Regions from separate parts of the Escherichia sp. MAL-1 genome, predicted to be linked through region 1. Evidence: predicted binding sites of a transcription regulator. Region 1 holds the regulator's gene; each other region holds the start of a gene.
What was found. Region 1 encodes PhoB, which activates phosphate uptake and scavenging genes when phosphate is short. Its sites were predicted from a motif close to CTGTCATAAAACTGNCNNAT; they were not measured.

Region 1 (10,045 bases):
GATAGCTTGCAGGATAACGACCAGCAAGGCCAAGAGATAATTCGCCCCTCTGTATTCATTATCCTGCTGAATAGTTATTTCACTGCAAACGTACTTTCCAGTTTGCTGTAGCCCAGGCCGTTGATCTTTTTCACTTTGATCTGCACCGGAATACGCTCTTTCATCGCTTCTACGTGGCTAATCACACCGATGGTTTTGCCACTGGCGTTCAGGGCATCCAGCGCATCAAGGGCGGTATCCAGCGTTTCGCTATCCAGCGTGCCAAAACCTTCATCAAGGAACAGCGAGTCAATACGTGTTTTATGGCTGACCAGATCCGAAAGCGCCAGCGCCAGCGCCAGACTAACGAGGAAACTTTCGCCGCCGGAAAGGGTACGGGTATCGCGTACCGCATCTGCCTGCCAGGTATCAACAACCTCGACTTCCAGCGCCTCGCTGGCTTTGCGCTGTAACAGATAGCGCCCGTGCAGCCGGGTAAGTTGCTGATTAGCGAGATGGACTAAATTATCCAGCGTCAGCCCCTGGGCAAACTTGCGGAATTTATCGCCCTCTTTGGAACCTATTAGCGAATTCAGATATCCCCAGTCCTCAACCTGCTGCGTCATTTGAGCAATTTGCTGCATTAAGGTTTGTTGTTGCTGACGGTTATCTGCATCCTGCTTCAGCTGCTGGCGAATCTCGCCTTGACTCGTGGTGTTTTCACGCAACTTTTGGTGAGTTTGCGCTAACTCTTGCTGAATCTGCTCCACCGTCACAGTGAGAGCCAACCCGTCGTCAGGTCGGTGTTGTTGATGCTGTGCCAGCGTTTCTGCTGTCTGAGTGACCAGCGTTTGCGCCTGACGGCGCTGGTTTTCCAGATTCTGCTTGAGCTGTTCCAGCTGCGTTAGTGTTTGTTCATCCATTAGCGCCGCAAGGAACGCCTGCTGATCGTCAAAGACGCTGGCCTGTAGCGCGGTGTCAAACTGCGCCTGGGCTTTTTGCAGACTTTGCGCCGCCAGAACATCCTGTTGCTGTAACGTCTGCTGCTGGCTGTGTAATGCGAGACATTGTTCATGTACCTGCCGCCAGTTTTCCAATACCACAGTTTCTTCGCAGTGCGGGAGTTCATCACTTTGCGGCAACGTTTCCAGAATCGGCGTCAGCTGCTGAATACGGTTTTGCAGCGCGGTTAATTCGTTCTGGCGTTGCTGCCAGCTCTGCGCTTCTTGCTGACGTGTCGCCAACCAGCTCTCTTCTTCATCTTCCTGTGGCAATGTCAGTGCATAACCCGTCAATGTCGTTAAAAGTAGTTGCTGGCGTTGTTCAATTTGCTGTTGATACTGGATAATTTGCTGATTATGCGCGGCAATCTGCCCTTGTAATTCATGCCGTTGGCTGAGTAACCGCAGCTGGCGTTCGTGCTCATCTTGTGCATCCAGCCACGGTTGAATATCGTCCAGTGGCTGCAAGGTGATATTGAGGCTGGCCGTGACGGCTTGCCATTGTTGAGTAAGTGCTTGCTCATCTTGTCGGAGGCTTTGCGCTTCGTTTTCATCACGCTGAAGCTGCTTTGTTATGGCGTCCAGTTGCCCACGTAGCGTCGCACCTTCTTCACCGAGCTTTTTAACTTCGTTTTCCAGCGCCAGTAATCGAGACTGATTAACGCCAGGCTCCAGCGCCTGATACGCCTCGACCGCCGGGTGGCTGGTGGAACCACAAAGTGGGCAAGGCTGACCCGCCTGTAACTGTGCACGTTGAGCTTCCAGCGTTTTGATGCGCGCTTCCTGCTCGCAAATGGTTTTCACATCGGCAAGTTGCTGCGTCTTTTCTTTATAACGCTGGCGCATTTCGTTAAGTGCGGCGTTACGTTGCGTCTGTTCTTGCGTGACATTCTGGATAGCGACCTGTAACTGCGCCAGACGTTTTTGTTGGGGAACAATCTGTCCATGCAGCGCGACCAGGTGCTGACGCAGTGGGCGTTGCTCAGCATGTTGCGCCAGGGCGGTAGCAACTTCATCGGCGGTTAACGTCAACGTGATCGCCGCAAGCGCATTAAGTTTTTGCTCAGCATGGGTTAACTGTTGCTGCCATTGCCGCAGATGCTCGCGATCGCTGGTTTGTTGGGAGAACTGCGCACGCCAACCCGCCAGTTCGTTGTTCCACTGACGGAAGCGGTCGTGTTCCTGTAACCAGGTATTCAGGCTTTGTTGCTGCTGCTGTAATTCTGCTGACTGCTTCGCCGCGTGGTGGCGAATGCTCGCGCGAAGCGCCATTGTGCTCTGTAAGCGAGTATTTACTTCTTCAATCTGCTGGCGAGTATGCGCCAGCGCCGCGCTGTGTTCTGCGATGCGTTCCCAGTGCGGACGAAGATTTCGTGCCGGTTGTGCCAGACTGAGCGCTGCCAGTTGAGGTTGCGCTTTTTCTTCTTCGGCTAACGCCTGTTGCAAGGCCTGCTGACGGCGGCTGGCTTCTTGCTGCAATTCGTCCAGACGCGTTAACCAGTTTAGTGATTGTTGTTCTTGCTGCTGTGCGGTAAGTAACTGTTTTTCTTCGTCAGTAAGTACCTGCAAACTCGCTGTCAGCGATTGCACTTGTTCCGGCGTGAGCAACGCGACGCCGCTGGCCTGCGCTTGCAGCTTCTCCAGCTCAGTGCGGGCCGATTTGTGCTGCTCAAAAACCATCGCCGAGATTTGCCCGTAGATTTCAGTGCCGGTTAACTCCTCGAGCAATTCCGCGCGTTCTTTGGGTTTGGCATTCAGGAAGGCAGCAAATTGCCCCTGCGAAAGCAGCATCGAACGGGTGAAGCGCCCGTAATCCAGCCCGGTTAACGTCGCTGTCAGTTCCAGCTTATCTTTCACTTTGTCGGCGAGAATTTTGCCGTCGGCGCAGCGCGCCAGCTCTACGCGTGGCACCTGCAAATTACCGTCCGGCTGGTTACGCGCCCGATTCTGGCTCCAGAACGCGCGATACGCTTCACCTTTCACTTCAAACTCCACCTCCGCCAGACATTCAGCGGTATCGCGGGTCATGAGATCATTTTGCGATTGTGAAACGTTAGAGAGGCGCGGAGTTTCGTGATACAGCGCCAGACAAATGGCGTCCAGCAGGGTGGTTTTCCCCGCACCGGTTGGGCCGGTAATGGCAAACAGCCCGTTGCTGGCGAACGGCTCGCGGGTGAAATCAATCTTCCATTCGCCTTTTAATGAGTTCAGGTTTTTCAGGCGCAGGCTGAGAATTTTCATGCTTCGTGTTCTCCGGCGAGGCTATGCAACGTCGTGGCGAAAAGATGCTGCAGACGTTGCTGCTGCGATTCATCCAGTTCTTCCAGTGCCAGACGGCGATTGAACACCTCTTCGACGCTGAGTTCGCTGAGGGTTTCACGCTGTTGGCTGGCTAACACACGCTCGCGCTGTTCACGACTCCGACGTACCAGCAATACTTCGACAGGCAATGATTCGGTTAATGCCTGGATTTTGCGCTGAATATCATGCAGATACTCATCAGTAGTGATTTCGATATCCAGCCAGACAGGTGGCTCCTGTGATACATCGCGCCACTGTTCCAGCTGTTCGGTAATCGACGCCAGATCGCCTTTCAGCACCGCCATGGGTTGCGTTACCGGTACGTTCAGGTTTTCTACGCTCTCTAATTTGCCGTTTGAAAATGTCACCAGATGGACATATTTACTCTTACCGCATTCATCAAAACTTAGTGGAATGGGGGAGCCGCAATAGCGAACATGTTCCATGCCGCCAATAATCTGTGCGCGGTGAATATGCCCGAGCGCGATGTAGTCGGCTGGTGGAAAGTTTTGTGCCGGAAACGCGTCCAGCGTGCCAATATAAATGTCACGCACGGCGTCACTTTTACTGGCCCCCACGGTCGTTAAATGTCCCGTGGCGATGATGGGCAGAGGCTGATCGCCGCGCAGTTTGCAGGCATCGGCATAGTGTTGTTGGTAATAATCGGTAATCGCTGCCAGTAAATGCTGCTGTTTTTCAATACCGTTAAGCCCCGCCTGGCTGGTAATAATGTCACGCGGACGTAAAAACGGAATGGGGCACAGCACTGCGCCTGGCGTCCCGTCGCGACGAGGCAAGATTTGCGGCGCATGTCCGGCGCTGGCGACCACGGTAGTATTGAGGAACGCCATGATATCGCGCGATTCATTCAGCGTGGCGACCGAGTCATGGTTTCCTGCCAGTACCACCAGATGACAGCCAGTTTGCTGTAAATTGACAACAAAACGGTTGTATAACGTGCGGGCGTAACTGGGCGGCGAGCCGGTATCGAAAACATCACCGGCAACAATAATCGCATCCACCTGATGGGTTTGTGCTGTCTCCAGCAGCCAGTCAAGAAAAGCCTGATGTTCAGCTTCGCGGCTTTTACTGTAGAAGTTCTGGCCGAGATGCCAGTCTGAGGTGTGAAGGATGCGCATAACGGTTCCCTGGCGAAAAAGCATGGGCGCGATTATACCCAAACAGATGTGCCATTTGCTTTTTTCTGCGCCACGGAAATCAATAACCTGAAGATATGTGCGACGAGCTTTTCATAAATCTGTCATAAATCTGACGCATAATGACGTCGCATTAATGATCGCAACCTATTTATTACAACAGGGCAAATCATGGCGAGACGTATTCTGGTCGTAGAAGATGAAGCTCCAATTCGCGAAATGGTCTGCTTCGTGCTCGAACAAAATGGCTTTCAGCCGGTCGAAGCGGAAGATTATGACAGTGCTGTGAATCAACTGAATGAACCCTGGCCGGATTTAATTCTCCTTGACTGGATGTTACCTGGCGGCTCCGGTATCCAGTTCATAAAACACCTCAAGCGCGAGTCGATGACCCGGGATATTCCAGTGGTGATGTTGACCGCCAGAGGGGAAGAAGAAGATCGCGTGCGCGGCCTTGAAACCGGCGCGGATGACTATATCACCAAGCCGTTTTCGCCGAAGGAGCTGGTGGCGCGAATCAAAGCGGTAATGCGCCGTATTTCGCCAATGGCGGTGGAAGAGGTGATTGAGATGCAGGGATTAAGTCTCGACCCGACATCTCACCGAGTGATGGCGGGCGAAGAGCCGCTGGAGATGGGGCCGACAGAATTTAAACTGCTGCACTTTTTTATGACGCATCCTGAGCGCGTGTACAGCCGCGAGCAGCTGTTAAACCACGTCTGGGGAACTAACGTGTATGTGGAAGACCGCACGGTCGATGTCCACATTCGTCGCCTGCGTAAAGCACTGGAGCCCGGCGGGCATGACCGCATGGTGCAGACCGTGCGCGGTACAGGATATCGTTTTTCAACCCGCTTTTAACGCCTTGCTCATCGGACGCAGAGCAGGGCTTATGATTTCTTAACTGGAGTATCTTACGTGCTGGAACGGCTGTCGTGGAAAAGGCTGGTGCTGGAGCTGCTACTTTGCTGCCTCCCGGCTTTCATCCTGGGTGCATTTTTTGGTTACCTGCCCTGGTTTTTGCTGGCATCGGTAACAGGACTGCTTATCTGGCATTTCTGGAATTTATTGCGCCTTTCATGGTGGCTGTGGGTGGATCGCAGTATGACCCCGCCACCGGGGCGTGGTAGCTGGGAACCGCTACTATACGGCTTACACCAGATGCAGCTGCGAAATAAAAAACGCCGCCGTGAACTGGGCAATCTGATTAAACGCTTTCGTAGCGGCGCGGAGTCGCTGCCCGACGCGGTGGTGCTGACCACGGAAGAGGGCGGTATTTTCTGGTGTAACGGTCTGGCGCAACAAATTCTTGGTTTGCGCTGGCCGGAAGATAACGGGCAGAACATCCTTAACCTACTGCGTTACCCGGAGTTTACGCAATATCTGAAAACGCGTGATTTTTCTCGCCCGCTCAATCTGGTGCTCAACACCGGGCGGCATCTGGAAATTCGCGTCATGCCTTATACCCACAAACAGTTGCTGATGGTGGCGCGTGATGTCACGCAAATGCATCAACTGGAAGGGGCGCGGCGCAACTTTTTCGCCAACGTAAGCCATGAGTTACGCACGCCATTGACCGTGTTACAGGGTTACCTGGAGATGATGGATGAGCAGCCGCTGGAAGGCGCGGTACGCGAAAAAGCGTTGCACACCATGCGCGAGCAGACCCAGCGGATGGAAGGGCTGGTGAAGCAATTGCTGACGCTGTCGAAAATTGAAGCCGCGCCGACGCATTTGCTCAATGAAAAGGTTGATGTGCCGATGATGCTGCGCGTTGTTGAGCGCGAGGCTCAGACTCTGAGTCAGAAAAAACAGACATTTACCTTTGAGATAGATAACGGCCTCAAGGTGTCTGGCAATGAAGATCAGCTACGCAGTGCGATTTCGAACCTGGTCTATAACGCCGTGAATCATACGCCGGAAGGCACGCATATCACCGTACGCTGGCAGCGAGTGCCGCACGGTGCCGAATTTAGCGTTGAAGATAACGGACCGGGCATTGCACCGGAGCATATTCCGCGCCTGACCGAGCGTTTTTATCGCGTTGATAAAGCGCGTTCCCGGCAAACCGGCGGTAGCGGATTAGGGTTAGCGATCGTGAAACATGCGGTGAATCATCACGAAAGTCGCCTGAATATTGAGAGTACAGTAGGAAAAGGAACACGTTTCAGTTTTGTTATCCCGGAACGTTTAATTGCCAAAAACAGCGATTAATCCGCCTTTGTCATCTTTTATTGCCATAAGCCAGTCGATGCTGGCTTATTTTCTTTGCAGTCAAAATACGGGCGTTAGATTTTACAACGGTTGGTGATTTTTTGTTCGCATGATTAGCCATGTCTTTTTCACGGAAATAGTGTTTTATACTGGTTGGTGATTTCTTATCGCTATATACCTCTGGTTTTTAGATCCCTCCTTGCTTTAAAACGTTATAAGCGTTTAAATTGCGCTTCAGGTGCTGTCATACTGACTGCATTAACGCGGTAAATCGAAAAACTATTCTTCGCCGCGCCTGGTTGGGAGTATTTCCCGCTAAAATTGTTTAAATATACCGCTGTATCATCCCCAGGGATTGGCACAAAAATTTAACGTTACAACACCACATCCACAGGCAGTATGATTTATGACCCATCAATTAAGATCGCGCGATATCATCGCTCTGGGCTTTATGACATTTGCGTTGTTCGTCGGCGCAGGTAACATTATTTTCCCTCCAATGGTCGGCTTACAGGCAGGCGAACACGTCTGGACTGCGGCATTCGGCTTCCTCATTACTGCCGTTGGCCTGCCGGTATTAACAGTAGTGGCGCTGGCAAAAGTTGGCGGCGGTGTTGACAGCCTCAGCACGCCAATCGGTAAAGTCGCTGGCGTACTGCTGGCAACGGTTTGTTACCTGGCGGTGGGGCCGCTTTTCGCTACGCCGCGTACAGCTACCGTTTCTTTTGAAGTGGGGATTGCGCCGCTGACGGGTGATTCCGCGCTGCCGCTGTTTATCTACAGCCTGGTCTATTTCGCTATCGTTATTCTGGTTTCGCTCTATCCGGGCAAGCTGCTGGATACCGTGGGCAACTTCCTTGCGCCGCTGAAAATTATCGCGCTGGTCATCCTGTCTGTTGCCGCGATTGTCTGGCCGGCGGGTTCTATCAGCACGGCGACTGAGGCTTATCAAAACGCTGCGTTTTCTAACGGTTTCGTTAACGGCTATCTGACCATGGATACGCTGGGCGCAATGGTGTTTGGTATCGTTATTGTTAACGCGGCGCGTTCTCGTGGCGTTACCGAAGCGCGCCTACTGACCCGTTATACCGTCTGGGCTGGCCTGATGGCGGGTGTTGGTCTGACTCTGCTGTACCTCGCGCTGTTCCGTCTGGGTTCAGACAGCGCGTCGCTGGTCGATCAGTCTGCAAACGGCGCTGCTATTCTGCATGCTTACGTTCAGCACACCTTTGGCGGCGGCGGTAGCTTCCTGCTGGCGGCGTTAATCTTCATCGCCTGCCTGGTAACGGCAGTTGGCCTGACCTGTGCTTGTGCAGAATTCTTTGCCCAGTACGTACCGCTCTCTTATCGTACGCTGGTGTTTATCCTCGGCGGCTTCTCGATGGTGGTTTCTAACCTCGGCTTAAGCCAGCTGATCCAGATCTCCGTACCGGTGCTGACCGCTATTTATCCGCCGTGTATCGCACTGGTTGTATTAAGTTTTACACGCTCATGGTGGCATAATTCGTCCCGCGTGATTGCTCCGCCGATGTTTATCAGCCTGCTTTTTGGTATTCTCGACGGGATCAAAGCATCTGCATTCAGCGATATCTTACCGTCCTGGGCGCAGCGTTTACCGCTGGCCGAACAAGGTCTGGCGTGGTTAATGCCAACAGTGGTGATGGTGGTTCTGGCCATTATCTGGGATCGCGCGGCAGGTCGTCAGGTGACCTCCAGCGCTCACTAAATCACTGAACATTTGTTTTAACCACGGGGCTGCGATGCCCCGTGGTTTTTTATTGTGTTGATGGGTTAGGAATTGATGGAAAGTAAGAACAAGCTAAAGCGTGGGCTAAGTACCCGCCACATACGCTTTATGGCACTGGGTTCAGCAATTGGCACCGGGCTGTTTTACGGTTCGGCAGACGCCATCAAAATGGCCGGTCCGAGCGTGTTGTTGGCCTATATTATCGGTGGTATCGCGGCGTATATCATTATGCGTGCGCTGGGGGAAATGTCGGTACATAACCCGGCCGCCAGCTCTTTCTCGCGTTATGCGCAGGAAAACCTCGGCCCGCTGGCAGGTTACATTACCGGCTGGACCTACTGCTTTGAAATCCTTATTGTCGCCATCGCCGATGTGACCGCTTTTGGTATCTATATGGGTGTCTGGTTCCCGACGGTGCCGCACTGGATTTGGGTACTGAGCGTGGTGCTGATCATTTGCGCCGTAAACCTGATGAGCGTGAAGGTATTCGGTGAGCTGGAATTCTGGTTCTCGTTCTTTAAAGTCGCCACCATCATCATCATGATTGTCGCCGGTTTCGGCATCATCATCTGGGGGATTGGCAACGGCGGGCAACCGACCGGTATTCATAACCTGTGGAGCAACGGCGGCTTCTTCAGTAACGGCTGGCTTGGCATGGTAATGTCGTTGCAAATGGTGATGTTTGCTTACGGTGGGATCGAAATTATCGGGATTACCGCCGGTGAAGCGAAAGATCCTGAGAAATCGATACCGCGTGCGATTAACTCCGTGCCGATGCGTATTCTGGTGTTCTACGTCGGTACGCTGTTCGTCATTATGTCTATCTACCCGTGGAATCAGGTTGGCACTGCCGGTAGCCCGTTCGTGCTGACGTTCCAGCATATGGGCATTACCTTTGCCGCCAGCATTCTTAACTTTGTTGTGCTGACTGCTTCGCTGTCGGCAATTAACAGTGATGTATTTGGCGTAGGCCGTATGCTCCACGGTATGGCAGAGCAGGGCAGCGCGCCGAAAATTTTCAGCAAAACGTCGCGTCGCGGTATTCCGTGGGTTACGGTGCTGGTGATGACTACCGCGCTGCTGTTTGCGGTGTATCTGAACTACATCATGCCGGAAAACGTCTTCCTGGTGATCGCTTCGCTGGCAACCTTCGCCACGGTGTGGGTGTGGATTATGATCCTGCTGTCGCAAATTGCCTTCCGTCGCCGTTTGCCGCCAGAAGAAGTTAAGGCGCTGAAATTTAAAGTGCCGGGTGGGGTAGCAACGACCATCGGCGGGCTGATTTTCCTGCTCTTTATTATCGGGTTGATTGGTTATCACCCGGATACGCGTATCTCGCTGTATGTCGGTTTCGCGTGGATTGTTGTGCTGTTGATTGGCTGGATGTTTAAGCGTCGCCACGATCGTCAGCTGGCTGAAAACCAATAATACTTGCGTTCTGTAAGCCGGTTCAGGAGGAAATCCTGATCCGGCTATTCCGAAAGTTATCCGCCCCCGTCCTCCTCCCCCAAATATCCTTCAGATGATGAGTGATCCTGCATTAGGCTATGGCAAGGTGATCAGATTTTCATCACAGGGGAATTATGATGTTAAATGCATGGCACCTGCCGGTGCCCCCATTTGTTAAACAAAGCAAAGATCAACTG
Region 2 (10,045 bases), 360 kb from region 1:
TTTACGGCGAGGTCAATATCGACCAGTTAACTACGCCGATTCAAGAGTTATTGTTAACGCCTAATGTACCCGCAACGCGTGAGGCGGTTCACGCTATCAATGAAGCGGATCTCATCATTATTGGGCCTGGCAGTTTTTATACCAGCCTGATGCCAATTCTGCTGCTGAAGGAAATCGCCCAGGCATTACGCCGCACGCCAGCGCCGATGGTTTATATCGGCAATCTGGGGCGTGAGTTGAGTTTACCTGCGGCTAATTTGAAGCTGGAAAGCAAGCTGGCAATTATGGAGCAGTATGTTGGTAAAAAGGTCATTGATGCGGTCATCGTCGGGCCAAAAGTGGATGTCTCGGCGGTGAAAGAGCGGATTGTGATCCAGGAGGTACTGGAGGCCAGCGATATTCCGTATCGTCATGACCGCCAGTTGTTACATAACGCGCTGGAAAAGGCGTTACAGGCTTTAGGTTAACGGAAATCCGAAGGAAAATTCCGGCTTCCTATTGAAGACAAAGTGCGCGTTGTTTATGCCGGATGCGGCGTGAACGCCTTATCCGGCCTACAAACCGCGCAAATTCAATATATTGCGGAGAAAATGTAGGCCTGATAAGCGTAGCGCATCAGGCTGTTTTCCGTTTGTCATCAGTCTTCTTCGCTATCCTGTTACGATGCCGCGATAAACAGCTCACGCAGCTGATGCAACTGGTCACGAATTTGCGCCGCTTCTTCGAACTCCAGATTCTGCGCGTGTTGCATCATCAACCCTTCCAGCTCATGGATTTTCTGCTGCAACGCTTTAGGCGACATATCCATCGGCACATTATCCGGCTCAACAATCGGGCGCGATTTTCCTCTGCCCTTCGCTTTGGTTTTGGCAATGTTCTGCCCCAGCGCCAGGATATCGACCACTTTCTTGTTCAAGCCTTGCGGCGTAATTCCGTGTTCCTCGTTGTACTTCTGCTGTTTCTCGCGGCGACGTTCGGTTTCGCCAATCGCTTTCGCCATTGATGGGGTGATCTTATCGCCGTAGAGAATCGCTTTACCGTTAACGTTACGTGCCGCACGACCAATGGTCTGGATCAACGAACGTTCGGAACGCAGGAAGCCTTCTTTGTCAGCGTCGAGGATCGCCACCAGCGACACTTCCGGCATATCCAGACCTTCGCGCAGTAAGTTGATCCCTACCAGCACGTCGAACTCACCCAGACGCAAGTCGCGGATAATCTCCATACGTTCGACGGTGTCGATATCTGAGTGAAGATAACGCACGCGCTCGCCATGTTCTTCGAGATATTCGGTAAGATCTTCCGCCATCCGCTTGGTCAGTGTGGTGACCAGTACGCGTTCGTTAATTGCCGCTCGCTGACGAATCTCCGAAAGAAGATCATCAACCTGTGTCGCCACCGGCCGCACTTCGATAATCGGGTCAAGCAATCCGGTTGGACGCACCACCTGATCCACCACATCGCCGCCGGATTTTTCCAGCTCGTAATTACCCGGCGTCGCCGAAACATAGATGGTTTGCGGCGCTAATGCTTCGAACTCTTCAAACTTAAGCGGACGGTTATCCAGCGCTGATGGCAGGCGGAAGCCGTACTCCACCAGTGTCTCTTTACGCGCCCGGTCACCGCGATACATGCCGCCAATTTGTGGAATGGTGACGTGAGATTCATCGACCACTAGCAGCCCATCAGCAGGGAGGTAATCAAACAGCGTCGGCGGTGGCTCACCCGGTCCACGACCGGAGAGGAAGCGCGAGTAGTTTTCAATCCCCGAACAGTAGCCCAGCTCGTTCATCATCTCCAGATCAAACTGGGTACGCTGGGTCAGCCGCTGCTCTTCCAGCAGTTTGTTGTTTTCCAACAGCACTTTGCGTCTGGCGGCCAGCTCTTCTTTGATCTCCTCCATCGCCTGTACGATGCGCTCGCGCGGTGTGACGTAGTGCGTTTTCGGGTAGATGGTAAAACGTGGAATAGTGGAAACAATCTGCCCGGTCAGCGGGTCAAATAACGACAATCGTTCCACTTCCTCGTCAAACAGTTCCACGCGAAGTGCAATGTCATCCGATTCTGCCGGGAAGATATCTATCACCTCGCCACGAACGCGGAAAGTACCACGCTGGAATGCTTGATCATTACGAGCGTATTGCAGCTCCGCCAGTCGGCGCAGAATCGCGCGCTGATCGATAATCATACCGACCGTGAGATGGAGCATCATCTTGAGATATAAATCAGGATCGCCCAGACCATAAATCGCGGAAACAGACGCCACCACAACCACATCACGCCGCTCCAGCATCGCTTTGGTGGCGGATAAACGCATCTGCTCAATATGTTCGTTAACCGAGGCATCTTTCTCAATGAAAGTGTCGGAACTCGGTACATAGGCTTCCGGCTGATAGTAGTCGTAGTAGGAGACGAAATACTCCACCGCGTTTTCCGGGAAGAACTCTTTCATTTCGCCATACAGCTGGGCCGCCAGCGTTTTGTTGGGCGCAAGTACCATGGTTGGGCGCTGAAGGTCAGCAATGACATTGGCAATGGTGAAGGTTTTCCCTGAGCCAGTCACGCCAAGTAACGTCTGGTGCGCCAGGCCATCTTCCAGCCCCTCTTCGAGACGTCGAATCGCCTCTGGCTGATCGCCAGAAGGTTTAAAAGCGGAATTCAGTTTGAACGGTTTACTCATGAGTCGCTACCTGAAGGAGTTGGGCGGGCAGGTATGTAATTTTACTCGTCGTACTTAATTATGCTAACAAATTATACTGGATAAAAAAACAGTTCATCACCATAATATTTCTGATACAGCGTAAACTCCGCTGTCAATCATGAGCAAAATTTACTCTGTGGCGAGATAAAACTCCGGCCTTACCGGGTTATCCCCAAAGCAACGGCTTTTTTAACATTTGTCAAGATGAGTGATGACAGTTTTATGGCAAGAGATGCCTGTTCAGTGACTGCCATTGCATTTATCTAACCAGTTAAAAAATAAAAGATATTTCTTTGAGCCGTCTTTAACGCCAATTCGCGTGCAAGCCGCGTATTCTCTCGCTTGCCTCGTGTTTTCTAACTCTAATACACATGGTTATCCACAGGAATAGTGGATAACTGTCTCCAGCCCCTATCCCCCGCCGCCTGGGCAATTCCCACATTCGCCGCATGAGGCGGAAGTAAAATTTTTTTCGTGATTATTTTAGAATTTAATTGGTTAAATTGCAGTCAATCGAAGACGCGATCTCGCTCGCAATTTAACCAAATACAGAATGGCTACAACAAGGCAAGGTTTATGTACTTTCCGGTTGCCGCATTTTCTGGATTTTCTGCAAGCCAGGGGATCTCTCCCAGCAGCGGCGCGGGAATCATGCGGGTGAGCGTGGTCATATATTCAGCGTGACGTTTTCCCGGAGGCGTAACATCGTTCGCCACCCAACCCGCCAGAGTCAGTCCGGCGTGTTGTATTGCCTGCGCAGTCAACATCGCGTGATTAATACAGCCGAGTTTCACACCAACTACCAGTATCACCGGCAGTTGTTCCTGTGTTACCCAATCTGCAAAAGTGAAAGTGTCAGAAAGCGGCGTAAACCAGCCGCCAGCACCTTCCACTAACACCCAGTCAGCCTGTTGTTCAAGCGCGCGTAATCCGGCGCTCATTACCAATGATTCTATCGGTCTGCCCTCTTGCGCGCTGATGATGTGCGGCGAAGTGGGTTCTGCGAAGGTGTAAGGATTTACTGTTGCGTAATCCAGCTGCAGGCTGCTGTTGCGCTGTAACGCCAGCGCGTCGCTATTGCGTAAACCTTCCGGGGTCTTTTCGCTGCCAGAGGCGACCGGTTTATAACCTGCCGTCCGGTAGCCTGCTGCCTTTGCGGCTTGTAAAAGTGCACAACTGGCGACAGTTTTCCCCACTTCGGTATCCGTTCCGGTGACAAAATAACGTTTACTCACGAGCAATCACTCCCAAAAAAAGATGATACGTCAGAGGATATCGCCCCTGCTGTTGCGGCCAGGCCAGTTGCAATCGCTGCAACTGCGAACGCGTTAATATTCGCGGGTCGCGCCCTTCATGAAGATGCGTGGCACCGATGCCTTTCAGCGAACGCATGGCACTGAGCGCATCATCAAACCACAGCGTGATGGGCTGAATATGATGTTGATAATGCACGCCGTTCAGCGACTGTTCGATTTCATCTGGCGGTAAAAAGCGATTAGCATGCGGACGCTCGTCCACCGCCTGCCACGCCTGATGCAGTTCGGGTAACGATCCCTGCACCAGCGTGGTAAACGCGACCACGCCTTTGGGGCGCACCACCCGATACAGCTCGCGGAGTGCCGTGGATAAATTACCGCACCACTGCACTGCGAGATTGCTCCATGCAAGATCGAACGTCGCAGTCGCTAACGGCAGGGATTCGATATCTCCCGCCAGATAATGGTCTGCGGCATCCTTCTGGCGTGCCTGAACAAGCATTGGCGGCGAGAGATCTAAGGCCGTCACCTGCGCGTGACGTTCCCGCCAGTGGCGGCTCATCCAGCCAGGTCCACAACCCGCGTCCAGTACGTGGGTGTATTTACGCTGTGGAAGTATTGCCAGTAAGGCGTCAGCACTCTGGCGCTGTAGATCTGCATGTTGCTCATAGTGTGCGGCTGCCCGACCAAATGCCGCTGCAATGGCTTGTTTATTAACCGTTGCCATGCAGCACCTCCAGCAGACGGTCGATATCCTGCATTTCATGCGCAGCGGTTAGCGTTAAGCGCAGTCGCGCAGTACCAGCGGGTACGGTTGGCGGGCGAATCGCCGTGACCCAGCAGCCTTGCTGGCGCAGTTTTTCTGCCAGTTGTAACGCACGGCTGTTATCACCGACAATCAATGGCTGGATGGCGCTGCATGAATCAGCATGCGTAAACGGCAAATCCTGTACTCCGGCACGAAAACGCGTAATGAGTGCCGCCAGTTTTTCGCGCCGTGCATCACCCTCATCACTGCGAATGACCGCCAGCGACGCACGTAATGCCTGCGCCTGAGCGGGCGGCATACTGGTGCTGTAGATAAGGTGGCGGGCGAATTGCAGCAGATAATCCGCCACCGTACTGGAGCAAAGCACCGCTGCCCCGCTGACGCCAAATCCTTTGCCAAAAGTCACTACCAGCAATTCTGGTTTTACCTTTTGCAGCCAGCAGCTGCCGCGCCCCTGCTCCCCGATAACGCCCGTGCCGTGGGCATCATCGACCATCAACCAGCCATTGTGCTGTTGCGTTACCTGCTGGATTTCCGCCAGTGGCGCACTATCGCCGTCCATGCTGAACACGCCTTCTGTCACCACCATTTGCTGCCCCGGACAGGGGGAAGCAAGCAGTCGCGCCAGATGAGTGACATCGTTATGAACAAAACGGCGAAGCTGCGACGGGCTTAAACTGGCAGCCTCCAGCAATGAGGCATGGCTAAGCCGGTCGGCAACAATACGGTCCTCTTTCGCCATCATCGCGGCAATGACCGCCTGATTAGCGGCAAAACCAGAGATAAACAGCAGTGCCCGCGAATAGCCCAGCCACTCGGCCAGTTCTTCTTCCAGCGCCTGATGTGCCACGCTATAACCGCTGACGTGACCGGAGCCGCCGCTACCGACGCCAAATTGCTCCGCACTCTGCTTCCAGGCACGGATAATTTGCGGATGATGGCTTAAACCTAAATAATCGTTACTGGAAAAGTTCAGATACTGGCGATCGTCCGCCACCAGCCAGCGTCCTGCTCCTTGCGCCACTGGATAACGGCGACGCAGGGCATCGGCAGCACGCCGCGCATCGAGGGCCGCGTTGATTTTATCCTGCCAGCTCATAGTGCTGCCGCGTTGTAATATTCGTCAGTGTCCGGGGTCATCAGTGCCTGTTCCAGACGCTGCTGTTGTTCGTTATCGCCCGCCAGCACGGCAGTTTGCTGCGGATTTAGCCCCAGTTTGCGGAACAGTTGCAGGTCTTTATCTTCTTCCGGATTCGGCGTGGTCAGCAGTTTGCAACCGTAGAAAATCGAGTTTGCGCCTGCCATAAAGCACATCGCCTGAGTCTGTTCGTTCATCTGCTCGCGTCCGGCAGAAAGGCGCACGTAAGAGGTTGGCATCATGATCCGCGCGACCGCAATGGTGCGAATAAAATCAAAGGCATCGACATCATCGTTATCGGCAAGCGGCGTGCCTTTCACCTTCACCAGCATGTTGATTGGCACGCTTTCCGGCGGCGTCGGCAGGTTTGCCAGTTGCAGCAATAATCCGGCGCGATCTTTTACCGTTTCGCCTAAGCCCACAATGCCGCCAGAACAGACTTTGATCCCGGCATCGCGCACTTTTTCCAGCGTATCGAGGCGTTCCTGATAAGTGCGTGTGGTGATGATATTGCCGTAAAACTCCGGCGAGGTGTCCAGGTTGTGGTTGTAGTAATCCAGCCCGGCGTTCGCGAGGCGCTGCGCCTGAGATTCACTCAACGTGCCCAGCGTCATACACGCCTCCAGCCCCATCGCTTTTACCCCCTGCACCATTTGTTCCAGGTACGGCATATCGCGTTCGTGGGGATTCTTCCACGCCGCGCCCATACAGAAGCGCGTCGATCCTGCCGCTTTCGCTTTGCGCGCCGACTCCAGCACCTGTTCAACTTCCATCAACCGCTCGGCTTCCAGCCCGGTTTTGTAGCGCGAGCTTTGCGGGCAGTATTTGCAATCTTCCGGACAAGCTCCGGTCTTAATCGACAGCAAAGTGCTGACCTGCACCTGACGAGGATCGAAATGCTGTCGATGTACCTGCTGCGCTTCAAACAGCAGATCCAGCAACGGTTTTTCAAATAATTCTGTGACTTGCGACAATGTCCAGCGTGGGCGGTGAGCCATGGGGCTTCTCCAAAACGTGTTTTTTGTTGTTAATTCGGTGTAGACTTGTAAACCTAAATCTTTTCAATTTGGTTTACAAGTCGATTATGACAACGGACGATCTTGCCTTTGACCAACGCCATATCTGGCACCCATACACATCCATGACCTCCCCTCTGCCGGTTTATCCGGTCGCGAGCGCCGAAGGTTGCGAGCTAATTTTGTCTGACGGCAGACGCCTGGTTGACGGTATGTCGTCCTGGTGGGCGGCGATCCACGGCTATAATCACCCGCAGCTTAATGCGGCGATGAAGTCGCAAATTGATGCTATGTCGCATGTGATGTTTGGCGGTATCACCCATGCGCCCGCCATCGAGCTATGCCGCAAACTGGTGGCAATGACGCCGCAACCGCTGGAATGCGTTTTTCTCGCGGACTCCGGCTCCGTAGCGGTGGAAGTGGCGATGAAAATGGCGTTGCAGTACTGGCAGGCCAAAGGCGAAGCGCGCCAGCGTTTTCTGACCTTCCGCAATGGTTATCATGGCGATACCTTTGGCGCGATGTCGGTGTGCGATCCGGACAACTCAATGCACAGCCTGTGGAAAGGCTATCTGCCAGAAAACTTGTTTGCTCCCGCCCCACAAAGCCGTATGGATGGCGAATGGGATGAGCGCGATATGGTGGGCTTTGCCCGCCTGATGGCGGCGCATCGTCATGAAATCGCGGCGGTGATCATTGAGCCGATTGTCCAGGGCGCAGGCGGGATGCGCATGTACCATCCGGAATGGTTAAAACGAATCCGCAAAATATGCGATCGCGAAGGTATCTTGCTGATTGCCGACGAGATCGCCACTGGATTTGGTCGTACCGGGAAACTGTTTGCCTGTGAACATGCAGAAATCGCGCCGGACATTTTGTGCCTCGGTAAAGCCTTAACCGGCGGCACAATGACCCTTTCCGCCACACTCACCACGCGCGAGGTTGCAGAAACCATCAGTAACGGTGAAGCCGGTTGCTTTATGCATGGGCCAACTTTTATGGGCAATCCGCTGGCCTGCGCGGCAGCAAACGCCAGCCTGGCGATTCTCGAATCTGGCGACTGGCAGCAACAGGTGGCGGATATTGAAGTACAGCTGCGCGAGCAACTTGCCCCCGCCCGTGATGCCGAAATGGTTGCCGATGTGCGCGTACTGGGGGCCATTGGCGTGGTCGAAACCACTCATCCGGTGAATATGGCGGCGCTGCAAAAATTCTTTGTCGAACAGGGTGTCTGGATCCGGCCTTTTGGCAAACTGATTTACCTGATGCCGCCCTATATTATTCTCCCGCAACAGTTGCAGCGTCTGACCGCAGCGGTTAACCGCGCGGTACAGGATGAAACATTTTTTTGCCAATAACGAGAAGTCCGCGTGAGGGTTTCTGGCTACACTTTCTGCAAACAAGAAAGGAGGGTTCATGAAACTCATCAGTAACGATCTGCGCGATGGCGATAAATTGCCGCATCGTCATGTCTTTAACGGCATGGGTTACGATGGCGATAATATTTCACCGCATCTGGCGTGGGATGATGTTCCTGCGGGAACGAAAAGTTTTGTTGTCACCTGCTACGACCCGGATGCGCCAACCGGCTCCGGCTGGTGGCACTGGGTAGTTGTTAACTTACCCGCTGATACCCGCGTATTACCGCAAGGGTTTGGCTCTGGTCTGGTAGCAATGCCAGACGGCGTTTTGCAGACGCGTACCGACTTTGGTAAAACCGGGTACGATGGCGCAGCACCGCCGAAAGGCGAAACTCATCGCTACATTTTTACCGTTCACGCGCTGGATATAGAACGTATTGATGTCGATGAAGGTGCCAGCGGCGCGATGGTCGGGTTTAACGTTAATTTCCACTCTCTGGCAAGCGCCTCGATTACTGCGATGTTTAGTTAATCACTCTGCCAGATGGCGCAATGCCATCTGGTATCACTTAAAGGTATTAAAAACAACTTTTTGTCTTTTTACCTTCCCGTTTCGCTCAAGTTAGTATAAAAAAGCAGGCTTCAACGGATTCATTTTTCTATTTCATAGCCCGGAGCAACCTGTGAACACATTTTCAGTTTCCCGTCTGGCGCTGGCATTGGCTTTTGGCGTGACGCTGACCGCCTGTAGCTCAACCCCGCCCGATCAACGTCCTTCTGATCAAACCGCGCCTGGTACCTCTTCTCGCCCGATTCTGTCGGCAAAAGAAGCGCAGAATTTCGATGCTCAACACTATTTTGCATCCCTGACACCAGGTGCTGCAGCGTGGAATCCTTCCCCGATTACCCTGCCTGCGCAACCTGACTTTGTTGTCGGCCCGGCGGGCACTCAAGGTGTAACGCATACCACGATTCAGGCGGCGGTAGATGCGGCAATTATCAAGCGTACCAACAAGCGCCAGTATATTGCCGTGATGCCTGGTGAGTATCAGGGAACGGTATATGTCCCTGCCGCTCCGGGTGGAATTACTCTGTACGGTACAGGTGAAAAACCGATTGATGTGAAGATTGGGCTTTCCCTTGATGGTGGCATGAGCCCTGCCGACTGGCGTCACGACGTCAACCCGCGCGGCAAATATATGCCAGGTAAACCAGCGTGGTATATGTACGATAGCTGCCAGAGCAAACGCAGCGACAGTATCGGTGTTCTCTGCTCTGCGGTCTTCTGGTCACAAAACAATGGCCTGCAACTGCAAAATCTGACCATCGAAAACACGCTGGGCGATAGCGTAGATGCAGGTAACCATCCGGCGGTGGCACTGCGTACTGATGGTGACCAGGTACAGATTAACAACGTTAACATTCTCGGTCGTCAGAACACCTTCTTTGTCACCAACAGCGGTGTGCAGAACCGTCTGGAAACGAATCGTCAGCCGCGTACGCTGGTGACCAACAGCTACATTGAAGGGGATGTGGATATCGTTTCTGGTCGCGGCGCAGTGGTGTTCGATAACACCGAATTCCGCGTGGTGAACTCACGTACTCAGCAAGAAGCGTATGTGTTTGCACCGGCTACGCTGTCCAACATTTACTACGGTTTCCTCGCCGTAAACAGCCGTTTCAATGCTTTCGGTGATGGTGTGGCGCAACTGGGCCGCTCGCTGGATGTTGATGCCAATACCAACGGTCAGGTGGTGATCCGTGATAGCGCCATCAACGAAGGTTTTAACACGGCTAAACCGTG
Region 3 (10,045 bases), 1.2 Mb from region 1:
CACCCTTACCTGGAAGACCGCGACGTTAAACGCGTGGGCTACCTGGTGGTGTCGACCGACCGTGGTTTGTGCGGTGGTTTGAACATTAACCTGTTCAAAAAACTGCTGGCGGAAATGAAGACCTGGACCGACAAAGGCGTTCAATGCGACCTCGCAATGATCGGCTCGAAAGGCGTGTCGTTCTTCAACTCCGTGGGCGGCAATGTTGTTGCCCAGGTCACCGGCATGGGGGATAACCCTTCCCTGTCCGAACTGATCGGTCCGGTAAAAGTGATGTTGCAGGCCTACGACGAAGGCCGTCTGGACAAGCTTTACATTGTCAGCAACAAATTTATTAACACCATGTCTCAGGTTCCGACCATCAGCCAGCTGCTGCCGTTACCGGCATCAGATGATGATGATCTGAAACATAAATCCTGGGATTACCTGTACGAACCCGATCCGAAGGCGTTGCTGGATACCCTGCTGCGTCGTTATGTCGAATCTCAGGTTTATCAGGGCGTGGTTGAAAACCTGGCCAGCGAGCAGGCCGCCCGTATGGTGGCGATGAAAGCCGCGACCGACAATGGCGGCAGCCTGATTAAAGAGCTGCAGTTGGTATACAACAAAGCTCGTCAGGCCAGCATTACTCAGGAACTCACCGAGATCGTCTCGGGGGCCGCCGCGGTTTAAACAGGTTATTTCGTAGAGGATTTAAGATGGCTACTGGAAAGATTGTCCAGGTAATCGGCGCCGTAGTTGACGTCGAATTCCCTCAGGATGCCGTACCGCGCGTGTACGATGCTCTTGAGGTGCAAAATGGTAATGAGCGTCTGGTGCTGGAAGTTCAGCAGCAGCTCGGCGGCGGTATCGTACGTACCATCGCAATGGGTTCCTCCGACGGTCTGCGTCGCGGTCTGGATGTAAAAGACCTCGAACACCCGATTGAAGTCCCGGTAGGTAAAGCGACTCTGGGCCGTATCATGAACGTACTGGGTGAACCGGTCGACATGAAAGGCGAGATCGGTGAAGAAGAGCGTTGGGCGATTCACCGCGCAGCACCTTCCTACGAAGAGCTGTCAAACTCTCAGGAACTGCTGGAAACCGGTATCAAAGTTATCGACCTGATGTGTCCGTTCGCTAAGGGCGGTAAAGTTGGTCTGTTCGGTGGTGCGGGTGTAGGTAAAACCGTAAACATGATGGAGCTCATTCGTAACATCGCGATCGAGCACTCCGGTTACTCTGTGTTTGCGGGCGTAGGTGAACGTACTCGTGAGGGTAACGACTTCTACCACGAAATGACCGACTCCAACGTTATCGACAAAGTATCCCTGGTGTATGGCCAGATGAACGAGCCGCCGGGAAACCGTCTGCGCGTTGCTCTGACCGGTCTGACCATGGCTGAGAAATTCCGTGACGAAGGTCGTGACGTTCTGCTGTTCGTTGACAACATCTATCGTTACACCCTGGCCGGTACGGAAGTATCCGCACTACTGGGCCGTATGCCTTCAGCGGTAGGTTATCAGCCGACCCTGGCGGAAGAGATGGGCGTTCTGCAGGAACGTATCACCTCCACCAAAACTGGTTCTATCACCTCCGTACAGGCAGTATACGTACCTGCGGATGACTTGACTGACCCGTCTCCGGCAACCACCTTTGCGCACCTTGACGCAACCGTGGTACTGAGCCGTCAGATCGCGTCTCTGGGTATCTACCCGGCCGTTGACCCGCTGGACTCCACCAGCCGTCAGCTGGACCCGCTGGTGGTTGGTCAGGAACACTACGACACCGCGCGTGGCGTTCAGTCCATCCTGCAACGTTATCAGGAACTGAAAGACATCATCGCCATCCTGGGTATGGATGAACTGTCTGAAGAAGACAAACTGGTGGTAGCGCGTGCTCGTAAGATCCAGCGCTTCCTGTCCCAGCCGTTCTTCGTGGCAGAAGTATTCACCGGTTCTCCGGGTAAATACGTCTCCCTGAAAGACACCATCCGTGGCTTTAAAGGCATCATGGAAGGCGAATACGATCACCTGCCGGAGCAGGCGTTCTACATGGTCGGTTCCATCGAAGAAGCTGTGGAAAAAGCCAAAAAACTTTAACGCCTTAATCGGAGGGTGATATGGCAATGACTTACCACCTGGACGTCGTCAGCGCAGAGCAACAAATGTTCTCTGGTCTGGTCGAGAAAATCCAGGTAACGGGTAGCGAAGGTGAACTGGGGATCTACCCTGGCCACGCACCGCTGCTCACCGCCATTAAGCCTGGTATGATTCGCATCGTGAAACAGCACGGTCACGAAGAGTTTATCTATCTGTCTGGCGGCATTCTTGAAGTGCAGCCTGGCAACGTGACCGTTCTGGCCGACACCGCAATTCGCGGCCAGGATCTCGACGAAGCGCGAGCCATGGAAGCGAAACGTAAGGCTGAAGAGCACATTAGCAGCTCTCACGGCGACGTAGATTACGCTCAGGCGTCTGCGGAACTGGCCAAAGCGATCGCGCAGCTGCGCGTTATCGAGTTGACCAAAAAAGCGATGTAACACCGGCTTGAAAAGCACAAAAGCCAGTCTGGAAACAGGCTGGCTTTTTTTTGCGCGTGTGACCCGTCCTGAATAGCGTTCACATAGATCCTGCTGATATAAAACCCCCCTGTTTTCCTGTTTATTCATTGATCGAAATAAGAGCAAAAACATCCACCTGACGCTTAAATTAAGGTACTGCCTTAATTTTCTGCAGACAAAAGGCGTGACGATGGTCGAAAATGGCGCTTTCGTCAGCGGGGATAATCCGTTATTGAACAATTTATCCTCTGTCCATTTCACGATGAAAAAAATGTAGTTTTTTCAAGGTGAAGCGGTTTAAATTCGTTCTTAAATTACAGTCAGGACGCGTATGTTGAATAATGCTATGAGCGTAGTGATCCTTGCCGCAGGCAAAGGCACGCGCATGTATTCCGATCTTCCGAAAGTGCTGCATACCCTTGCCGGGAAAGCGATGGTTCAGCATGTCATTGATGCTGCGAATGAATTAGGCGCAGCGCACGTTCACCTGGTGTACGGTCACGGCGGCGATCTGCTAAAACAGGCGCTGAAAGACGACAACCTTAACTGGGTGCTTCAGGCAGAGCAGCTGGGTACGGGTCATGCAATGCAGCAGGCCGCACCTTTCTTTGCCGATGATGAAGACATTTTAATGCTCTACGGCGACGTGCCGCTGATCTCTGTCGAAACACTCCAGCGTCTGCGTGATGCTAAACCGCAGGGTGGCATTGGTCTGCTGACGGTGAAACTGGATGATCCGACCGGTTATGGACGTATCACCCGTGAAAACGGCAAAGTTACCGGCATTGTTGAGCACAAAGATGCCACCGACGAGCAGCGTCAGATTCAGGAGATCAACACCGGCATTCTGATTGCCAACGGCGCAGATATGAAACGCTGGCTGGCGAAGCTGACCAACAATAATGCTCAGGGCGAATACTACATCACCGACATTATTGCGCTGGCGTATCAGGAAGGGCGTGAAATCGTCGCCGTTCATCCGCAACGTTTAAGCGAAGTAGAAGGCGTGAATAACCGCCTGCAACTCTCCCGTCTGGAGCGTGTTTATCAGTCCGAACAGGCTGAAAAACTGCTGTTAGCAGGCGTTATGCTGCGCGATCCAGCGCGTTTTGATCTGCGTGGTACGCTAACTCACGGGCGCGATGTTGAAATTGATACTAACGTTATCATCGAGGGCAACGTGACTCTCGGTCATCGCGTGAAAATTGGCACCGGTTGCGTGATTAAAAACAGCGTGATTGGCGATGATTGCGAAATCAGTCCGTATACCGTTGTGGAAGATGCGAATCTGGCAGCGGCCTGTACCATTGGCCCGTTTGCCCGTTTGCGTCCTGGTGCTGAGTTGCTGGAAGGTGCTCACGTCGGTAACTTCGTTGAGATGAAAAAAGCGCGTCTGGGTAAAGGCTCGAAAGCTGGTCATCTGACTTACCTGGGCGATGCGGAAATTGGCGATAACGTTAACATCGGCGCGGGAACCATTACCTGCAACTACGATGGTGCGAATAAATTTAAGACCATTATCGGCGACGATGTGTTTGTTGGTTCCGACACTCAGCTGGTGGCCCCGGTAACAGTAGGCAAAGGCGCGACCATTGCTGCGGGTACAACTGTGACGCGTAATGTCGGCGAAAATGCATTAGCTATCAGCCGTGTGCCGCAGACTCAGAAAGAAGGCTGGCGTCGTCCGGTAAAGAAAAAGTGATTCTGGCCGGCTAACCCGGTCACATGGGATGAGGAGATAACATAATCTCCCTCCCACAAGCAGTAACTATAAAAATAACCCCACTCTCTACAAGGCTCGGGGCGCCCGAAAAAACGGGCATACAGGTTGACCGACAACGATATAAATCGGAATCAAAAACTATGTGTGGAATTGTTGGCGCGATCGCGCAACGTGATGTAGCAGAAATCCTTCTTGAAGGTTTACGTCGTCTGGAATACCGCGGATATGACTCTGCCGGTCTGGCCGTTGTTGATGCAGAAGGTCATATGACCCGCCTGCGTCGCCTCGGTAAAGTCCAGATGCTGGCACAGGCAGCGGAAGAACATCCTCTGCATGGCGGCACTGGTATTGCTCACACTCGCTGGGCGACCCACGGTGAACCTTCAGAAGTGAATGCGCATCCGCATGTTTCTGAACACATTGTGGTGGTGCATAACGGCATCATCGAAAACCATGAACCGCTGCGTGAAGAGCTAAAAGCGCGTGGCTATACCTTCGTTTCTGAAACCGACACCGAAGTGATTGCCCATCTGGTGAACTGGGAGCTGAAACAAGGCGGGACTCTGCGTGAGGCCGTTCTGCGTGCTATCCCGCAGCTGCGTGGTGCGTACGGTACAGTGATCATGGACTCCCGTCACCCGGATACCCTGCTGGCGGCACGTTCTGGTAGTCCGCTGGTGATTGGCCTGGGGATGGGCGAAAACTTTATCGCTTCTGACCAGCTGGCGCTGTTGCCGGTGACCCGTCGCTTTATCTTCCTTGAAGAGGGCGATATTGCGGAAATCACTCGCCGTTCGGTAAACATCTTCGATAAAACTGGCGCGGAAGTAAAACGTCAGGATATCGAATCCAATCTGCAATATGACGCGGGCGATAAAGGCATTTACCGTCACTACATGCAGAAAGAGATCTACGAACAGCCGAACGCGATCAAAAACACCCTTACCGGACGCATCAGCCACGGTCAGGTTGATTTAAGCGAGCTGGGACCGAACGCCGACGAACTGCTGTCGAAGGTTGAGCATATTCAGATCCTCGCCTGTGGTACTTCTTATAACTCCGGTATGGTTTCCCGCTACTGGTTTGAATCGCTAGCAGGTATTCCGTGCGACGTCGAAATCGCCTCTGAATTCCGCTATCGCAAATCTGCCGTGCGTCGTAACAGCCTGATGATCACCTTGTCACAGTCTGGCGAAACCGCGGATACCCTGGCTGGCCTGCGTCTGTCGAAAGAGCTGGGTTACCTTGGTTCACTGGCAATCTGTAACGTTCCGGGTTCTTCTCTGGTGCGCGAATCCGATCTGGCGCTAATGACCAACGCGGGTACAGAAATCGGCGTGGCATCCACTAAAGCATTCACCACTCAGTTAACTGTGCTGTTGATGCTGGTGGCGAAGCTGTCTCGCCTGAAAGGTCTGGATGCCTCCATTGAACATGACATTGTGCATGGTCTGCAGGCGTTGCCGAGCCGTATTGAGCAGATGCTGTCTCAGGACAAACGCATTGAAGCTCTGGCAGAAGATTTCTCTGACAAACATCACGCGCTGTTCCTGGGCCGTGGCGATCAGTACCCAATCGCGCTGGAAGGCGCATTGAAGCTGAAAGAGATCTCTTACATTCACGCTGAAGCCTACGCTGCAGGTGAACTGAAACACGGTCCGCTGGCGCTGATTGATGCCGATATGCCGGTTATCGTCGTTGCACCGAACAACGAATTGCTGGAAAAACTAAAATCCAATATTGAAGAAGTTCGCGCGCGTGGCGGTCAGTTGTATGTCTTCGCCGATCAGGATGCGGGTTTTGTAAGTAGCGATAACATGCACATCATCGAGATGCCGCATGTGGAAGAGGTGATTGCACCAATCTTCTACACCGTTCCGCTGCAGCTACTGGCTTATCACGTCGCGCTGATCAAAGGTACCGACGTTGACCAGCCGCGTAACCTGGCAAAATCGGTTACGGTTGAGTAATAAATGGATGCCCTGCGTAAGCGGGGCATTTTTCTTCCTGTTATGTTTTTAATCAAACATCCTGCCAACTCCATGTGACAAACCGTCATCTTCGGCTACTTTTTCTCTGTCACAGAATGAAAATTTTTCTGTCATCTCTTCGTTATTAATGTTTGTAATTGACTGAATATCAACGCTTATTTAAATCAGACTGAAGACTTTATCTCTCTGTCATAAAACTGTCATATTCCTTACATATAACTGTCACCTGTTTGTCCTATTTTGCTTCTCGTAGCCAACAAACAATGCTTTATGAATCCTCCCAGGAGACATTATGAAAGTTATGCGTACCACCGTCGCAACTGTTGTCGCCGCGACCTTATCGATGAGCGCTTTCTCTGTGTTTGCAGAAGCAAGCCTGACAGGTGCAGGTGCAACCTTCCCTGCGCCGGTGTATGCCAAATGGGCTGACACTTACCAGAAAGAAACCGGTAATAAAGTTAACTACCAGGGTATAGGTTCTTCCGGTGGCGTAAAACAGATTATCGCTAATACCGTTGATTTTGGTGCCTCTGACGCGCCGCTGTCTGATGAAAAATTGGCTCAGGAAGGCCTGTTCCAGTTCCCGACCGTGATTGGCGGCGTGGTGCTGGCTGTTAACATTCCAGGGCTGAAGTCTGGCGAACTGGTGCTGGATGGTAAAACCCTCGGCGACATCTACCTGGGCAAAATCAAGAAGTGGGATGATGAAGCCATCGCCAAACTGAATCCTGGTCTGAAACTGCCTTCACAGAACATTGCTGTAGTACGCCGCGCAGATGGCTCCGGGACTTCCTTCGTCTTCACCAGCTACCTGGCGAAAGTGAACGAAGAGTGGAAAAACAACGTTGGTACTGGCTCTACCGTAAAATGGCCGATCGGTCTGGGCGGTAAAGGTAATGACGGTATCGCCGCGTTCGTTCAGCGTCTGCCGGGTGCAATTGGTTACGTTGAATATGCTTACGCTAAGCAGAACAACCTGGCGTACACCAAACTGATCTCCGCTGATGGTAAACCGGTTAGTCCGACCGAAGAAAACTTCGCTAATGCAGCAAAAGGTGCAGACTGGAGCAAAACCTTCGCTCAGGATCTGACCAACCAGAAAGGCGAAGATGCATGGCCTATTACCTCTACCACGTTCATTCTGATCCACAAAGATCAGAAGAAACCAGAACAAGGCACAGAAGTGCTGAAGTTCTTCGACTGGGCGTACAAAACCGGGGCTAAACAGGCGAACGACCTGGATTATGCCAGCCTGCCGGATAGCGTCGTTGAACAGGTTCGCGCTGCGTGGAAGACCAATATTAAAGACAGTAGCGGTAAGCCGCTGTACTAATAAAACTCCAGGCCGGATAAGGCATTAACGGCTTATCCGGCATTACAAAATGACTTTGTAAACGCGTTTAACTGAAGAGTAACTTATGGCTGCAACCAAGCCTGCTTTTAACCCACCGGGTAAAAAGGGCGACATAATTTTCAGCGTGCTGGTAAAACTGGCGGCGCTGATTGTGCTATTGATGTTGGGTGGCATTATTGTCTCTCTGATCATCTCCTCCTGGCCGAGCATTCAGAAATTTGGTCTGGCTTTCCTGTGGACCAAAGAGTGGGATGCACCGAACGATATCTACGGGGCGTTGGTGCCGATCTACGGTACGCTGGTGACTTCGTTTATCGCGCTGCTGATCGCCGTCCCGGTGAGTTTCGGTATCGCCCTGTTCCTGACTGAGCTTGCGCCCGGCTGGCTGAAACGCCCGCTGGGTATCGCCATTGAGCTGCTGGCAGCCATTCCAAGTATCGTTTACGGCATGTGGGGCCTGTTTATCTTTGCGCCGCTGTTCGCCGTTTACTTCCAGGAGCCGGTCGGCAATATCATGTCGAATATTCCGATTGTTGGCGCGCTGTTCTCTGGCCCTGCATTTGGTATCGGTATCCTCGCGGCAGGCGTGATCCTCGCCATCATGATTATTCCGTACATTGCGGCGGTAATGCGCGATGTGTTCGAACAAACCCCGGTGATGATGAAAGAGTCGGCCTACGGTATTGGCTGCACCACCTGGGAAGTTATCTGGCGTATCGTTCTTCCGTTCACCAAAAATGGTGTTATCGGCGGCATCATGCTGGGGCTGGGCCGCGCGCTCGGTGAAACCATGGCGGTGACCTTTATCATCGGTAACACCTACCAGCTCGACAGCGCCTCGCTGTATATGCCGGGCAACAGTATCACCTCTGCACTGGCGAACGAATTTGCGGAAGCGGAATCCGGTCTGCACGTTGCCGCACTGATGGAACTGGGCCTGATCCTGTTTGTGATTACCTTCATCGTCCTCGCCGCATCGAAGTTTATGATTATGCGCCTGGCTAAGTATGAGGGGGCACGCTAATGGCTATGGTTGAAATGCAAACCAATGCGGCGCTGGCTGAATCCCGCCGCAAAATGCAGGCGCGTCGCCGCCTCAAGAACCGTATTGCACTGACGCTCTCAATGGCGACGATGGCCTTCGGTCTGTTCTGGCTGATCTGGATTTTAATGTCCACCATCACCCGCGGTATCGACGGTATGTCGCTGGCGCTGTTCACTGAAATGACGCCGCCGCCCAATACGGAAGGTGGTGGTCTGGCGAACGCCCTGGCAGGTAGCGGCCTGTTAATTTTGTGGGCCACGGTATTCGGTACGCCGCTGGGCATTATGGCGGGGATTTATCTGGCTGAATATGGTCGTAAATCCTGGCTGGCAGAAGTGATTCGCTTCATTAACGACATTCTGCTCTCTGCGCCATCGATTGTGGTTGGTCTGTTTGTTTACACCATTGTGGTGGCGCAGATGGAGCACTTCTCCGGCTGGGCGGGCGTGATTGCGCTGGCGCTGTTGCAGGTGCCGATTGTTATCCGCACCACCGAGAACATGCTGAAACTGGTGCCGGACAGCCTGCGTGAAGCGGCTTATGCGCTGGGTACACCGAAGTGGAAGATGATCTCCGCGATCACGCTGAAAGCGTCGGTGTCCGGGATCATGACCGGTATCCTGCTGGCGATTGCCCGTATTGCTGGTGAAACCGCGCCGCTGCTGTTTACCGCGCTCTCCAACCAGTTCTGGAGCACGGACATGATGCAGCCGATCGCCAACCTGCCGGTGACGATCTTTAAGTTTGCGATGAGCCCGTTTGCGGAATGGCAGCAGCTGGCCTGGGCCGGGGTATTGATCATTACCCTGTGCGTACTGCTGCTGAACATTCTGGCGCGCGTTGTTTTCGCGAAGAATAAACACGGTTGATATTGCTGACACGGTTTTCCCCTCACCCTAACCCTCTCCCCAGAGGGGCGAGGGGACCGACCGAGCGCCTTTTTGACTCTGTACACGGTTAACACTTTGCCGGATGCGGCGTGAACGCCTGATCCGGCCTACGGTAAGCCTGATTCGCGAAGTGCATCAGGCACGATGAGGAAAAGATTGCAATGAGTATGGTTGAAACTGCCCCGAGTAAAATTCAGGTTCGTAATTTGAACTTCTACTACGGCAAATTCCATGCCCTGAAAAACATCAACCTGGATATCGCTAAAAACCAGGTAACGGCGTTTATCGGGCCGTCCGGCTGCGGTAAATCGACGCTGCTGCGTACCTTCAACAAAATGTTTGAACTGTACCCGGAGCAGCGTGCGGAAGGTGAAATTCTGCTTGATGGCGACAACATCCTGACCAACTCTCAGGATATCGCCCTGCTGCGTGCGAAAGTGGGCATGGTGTTCCAGAAACCGACGCCGTTTCCGATGTCCATCTACGACAACATCGCTTTT

Region 2: a site for PhoB is predicted at 2,911-2,930, ahead of uvrB (excinuclease ABC subunit UvrB). Genes of this name have one in related genera too.
Region 3: a site for PhoB is predicted at 6,443-6,462, ahead of pstS (phosphate ABC transporter substrate-binding protein PstS). Genes of this name have one in related genera too.

Annotation. Positions count from the first base shown of each region.
Region 1 covers NZ_CM129609.1:3,697,228-3,707,272, reverse strand. Annotated here, with positions in the region: gene sbcC (exonuclease subunit SbcC) at 75-3,221, opposite strand; gene sbcD (exonuclease subunit SbcD) at 3,218-4,420, opposite strand; gene phoB (phosphate response regulator transcription factor PhoB) at 4,610-5,299, shown strand; gene phoR (phosphate regulon sensor histidine kinase PhoR) at 5,357-6,652, shown strand; gene brnQ (branched-chain amino acid transporter carrier protein BrnQ) at 7,059-8,378, shown strand; gene proY (proline-specific permease ProY) at 8,454-9,827, shown strand; gene malZ (maltodextrin glucosidase) at 9,983-10,045, shown strand, end outside.
Region 2 covers NZ_CM129609.1:3,332,414-3,342,458, forward strand. Annotated here, with positions in the region: gene yvcK (uridine diphosphate-N-acetylglucosamine-binding protein YvcK) at 1-467, shown strand, start outside; gene uvrB (excinuclease ABC subunit UvrB) at 659-2,680, opposite strand; gene bioD (dethiobiotin synthase) at 3,259-3,936, opposite strand; gene bioC (malonyl-ACP O-methyltransferase BioC) at 3,929-4,684, opposite strand; gene bioF (8-amino-7-oxononanoate synthase) at 4,671-5,825, opposite strand; gene bioB (biotin synthase BioB) at 5,822-6,862, opposite strand; gene bioA (adenosylmethionine--8-amino-7-oxononanoate transaminase) at 6,949-8,238, shown strand; gene ACU8XX_RS16695 (kinase inhibitor) at 8,297-8,773, shown strand; gene ACU8XX_RS16700 (putative acyl-CoA thioester hydrolase) at 8,925-10,045, shown strand, end outside.
Region 3 covers NZ_CM129609.1:4,903,813-4,913,857, forward strand. Annotated here, with positions in the region: gene atpG (F0F1 ATP synthase subunit gamma) at 1-672, shown strand, start outside; gene atpD (F0F1 ATP synthase subunit beta) at 699-2,081, shown strand; gene ACU8XX_RS24420 (F0F1 ATP synthase subunit epsilon) at 2,102-2,521, shown strand; gene glmU (bifunctional UDP-N-acetylglucosamine diphosphorylase/glucosamine-1-phosphate N-acetyltransferase GlmU) at 2,874-4,244, shown strand; gene glmS (glutamine--fructose-6-phosphate transaminase (isomerizing)) at 4,406-6,235, shown strand; gene pstS (phosphate ABC transporter substrate-binding protein PstS) at 6,549-7,589, shown strand; gene pstC (phosphate ABC transporter permease PstC) at 7,675-8,634, shown strand; gene pstA (phosphate ABC transporter permease PstA) at 8,634-9,524, shown strand; gene pstB (phosphate ABC transporter ATP-binding protein PstB) at 9,707-10,045, shown strand, end outside.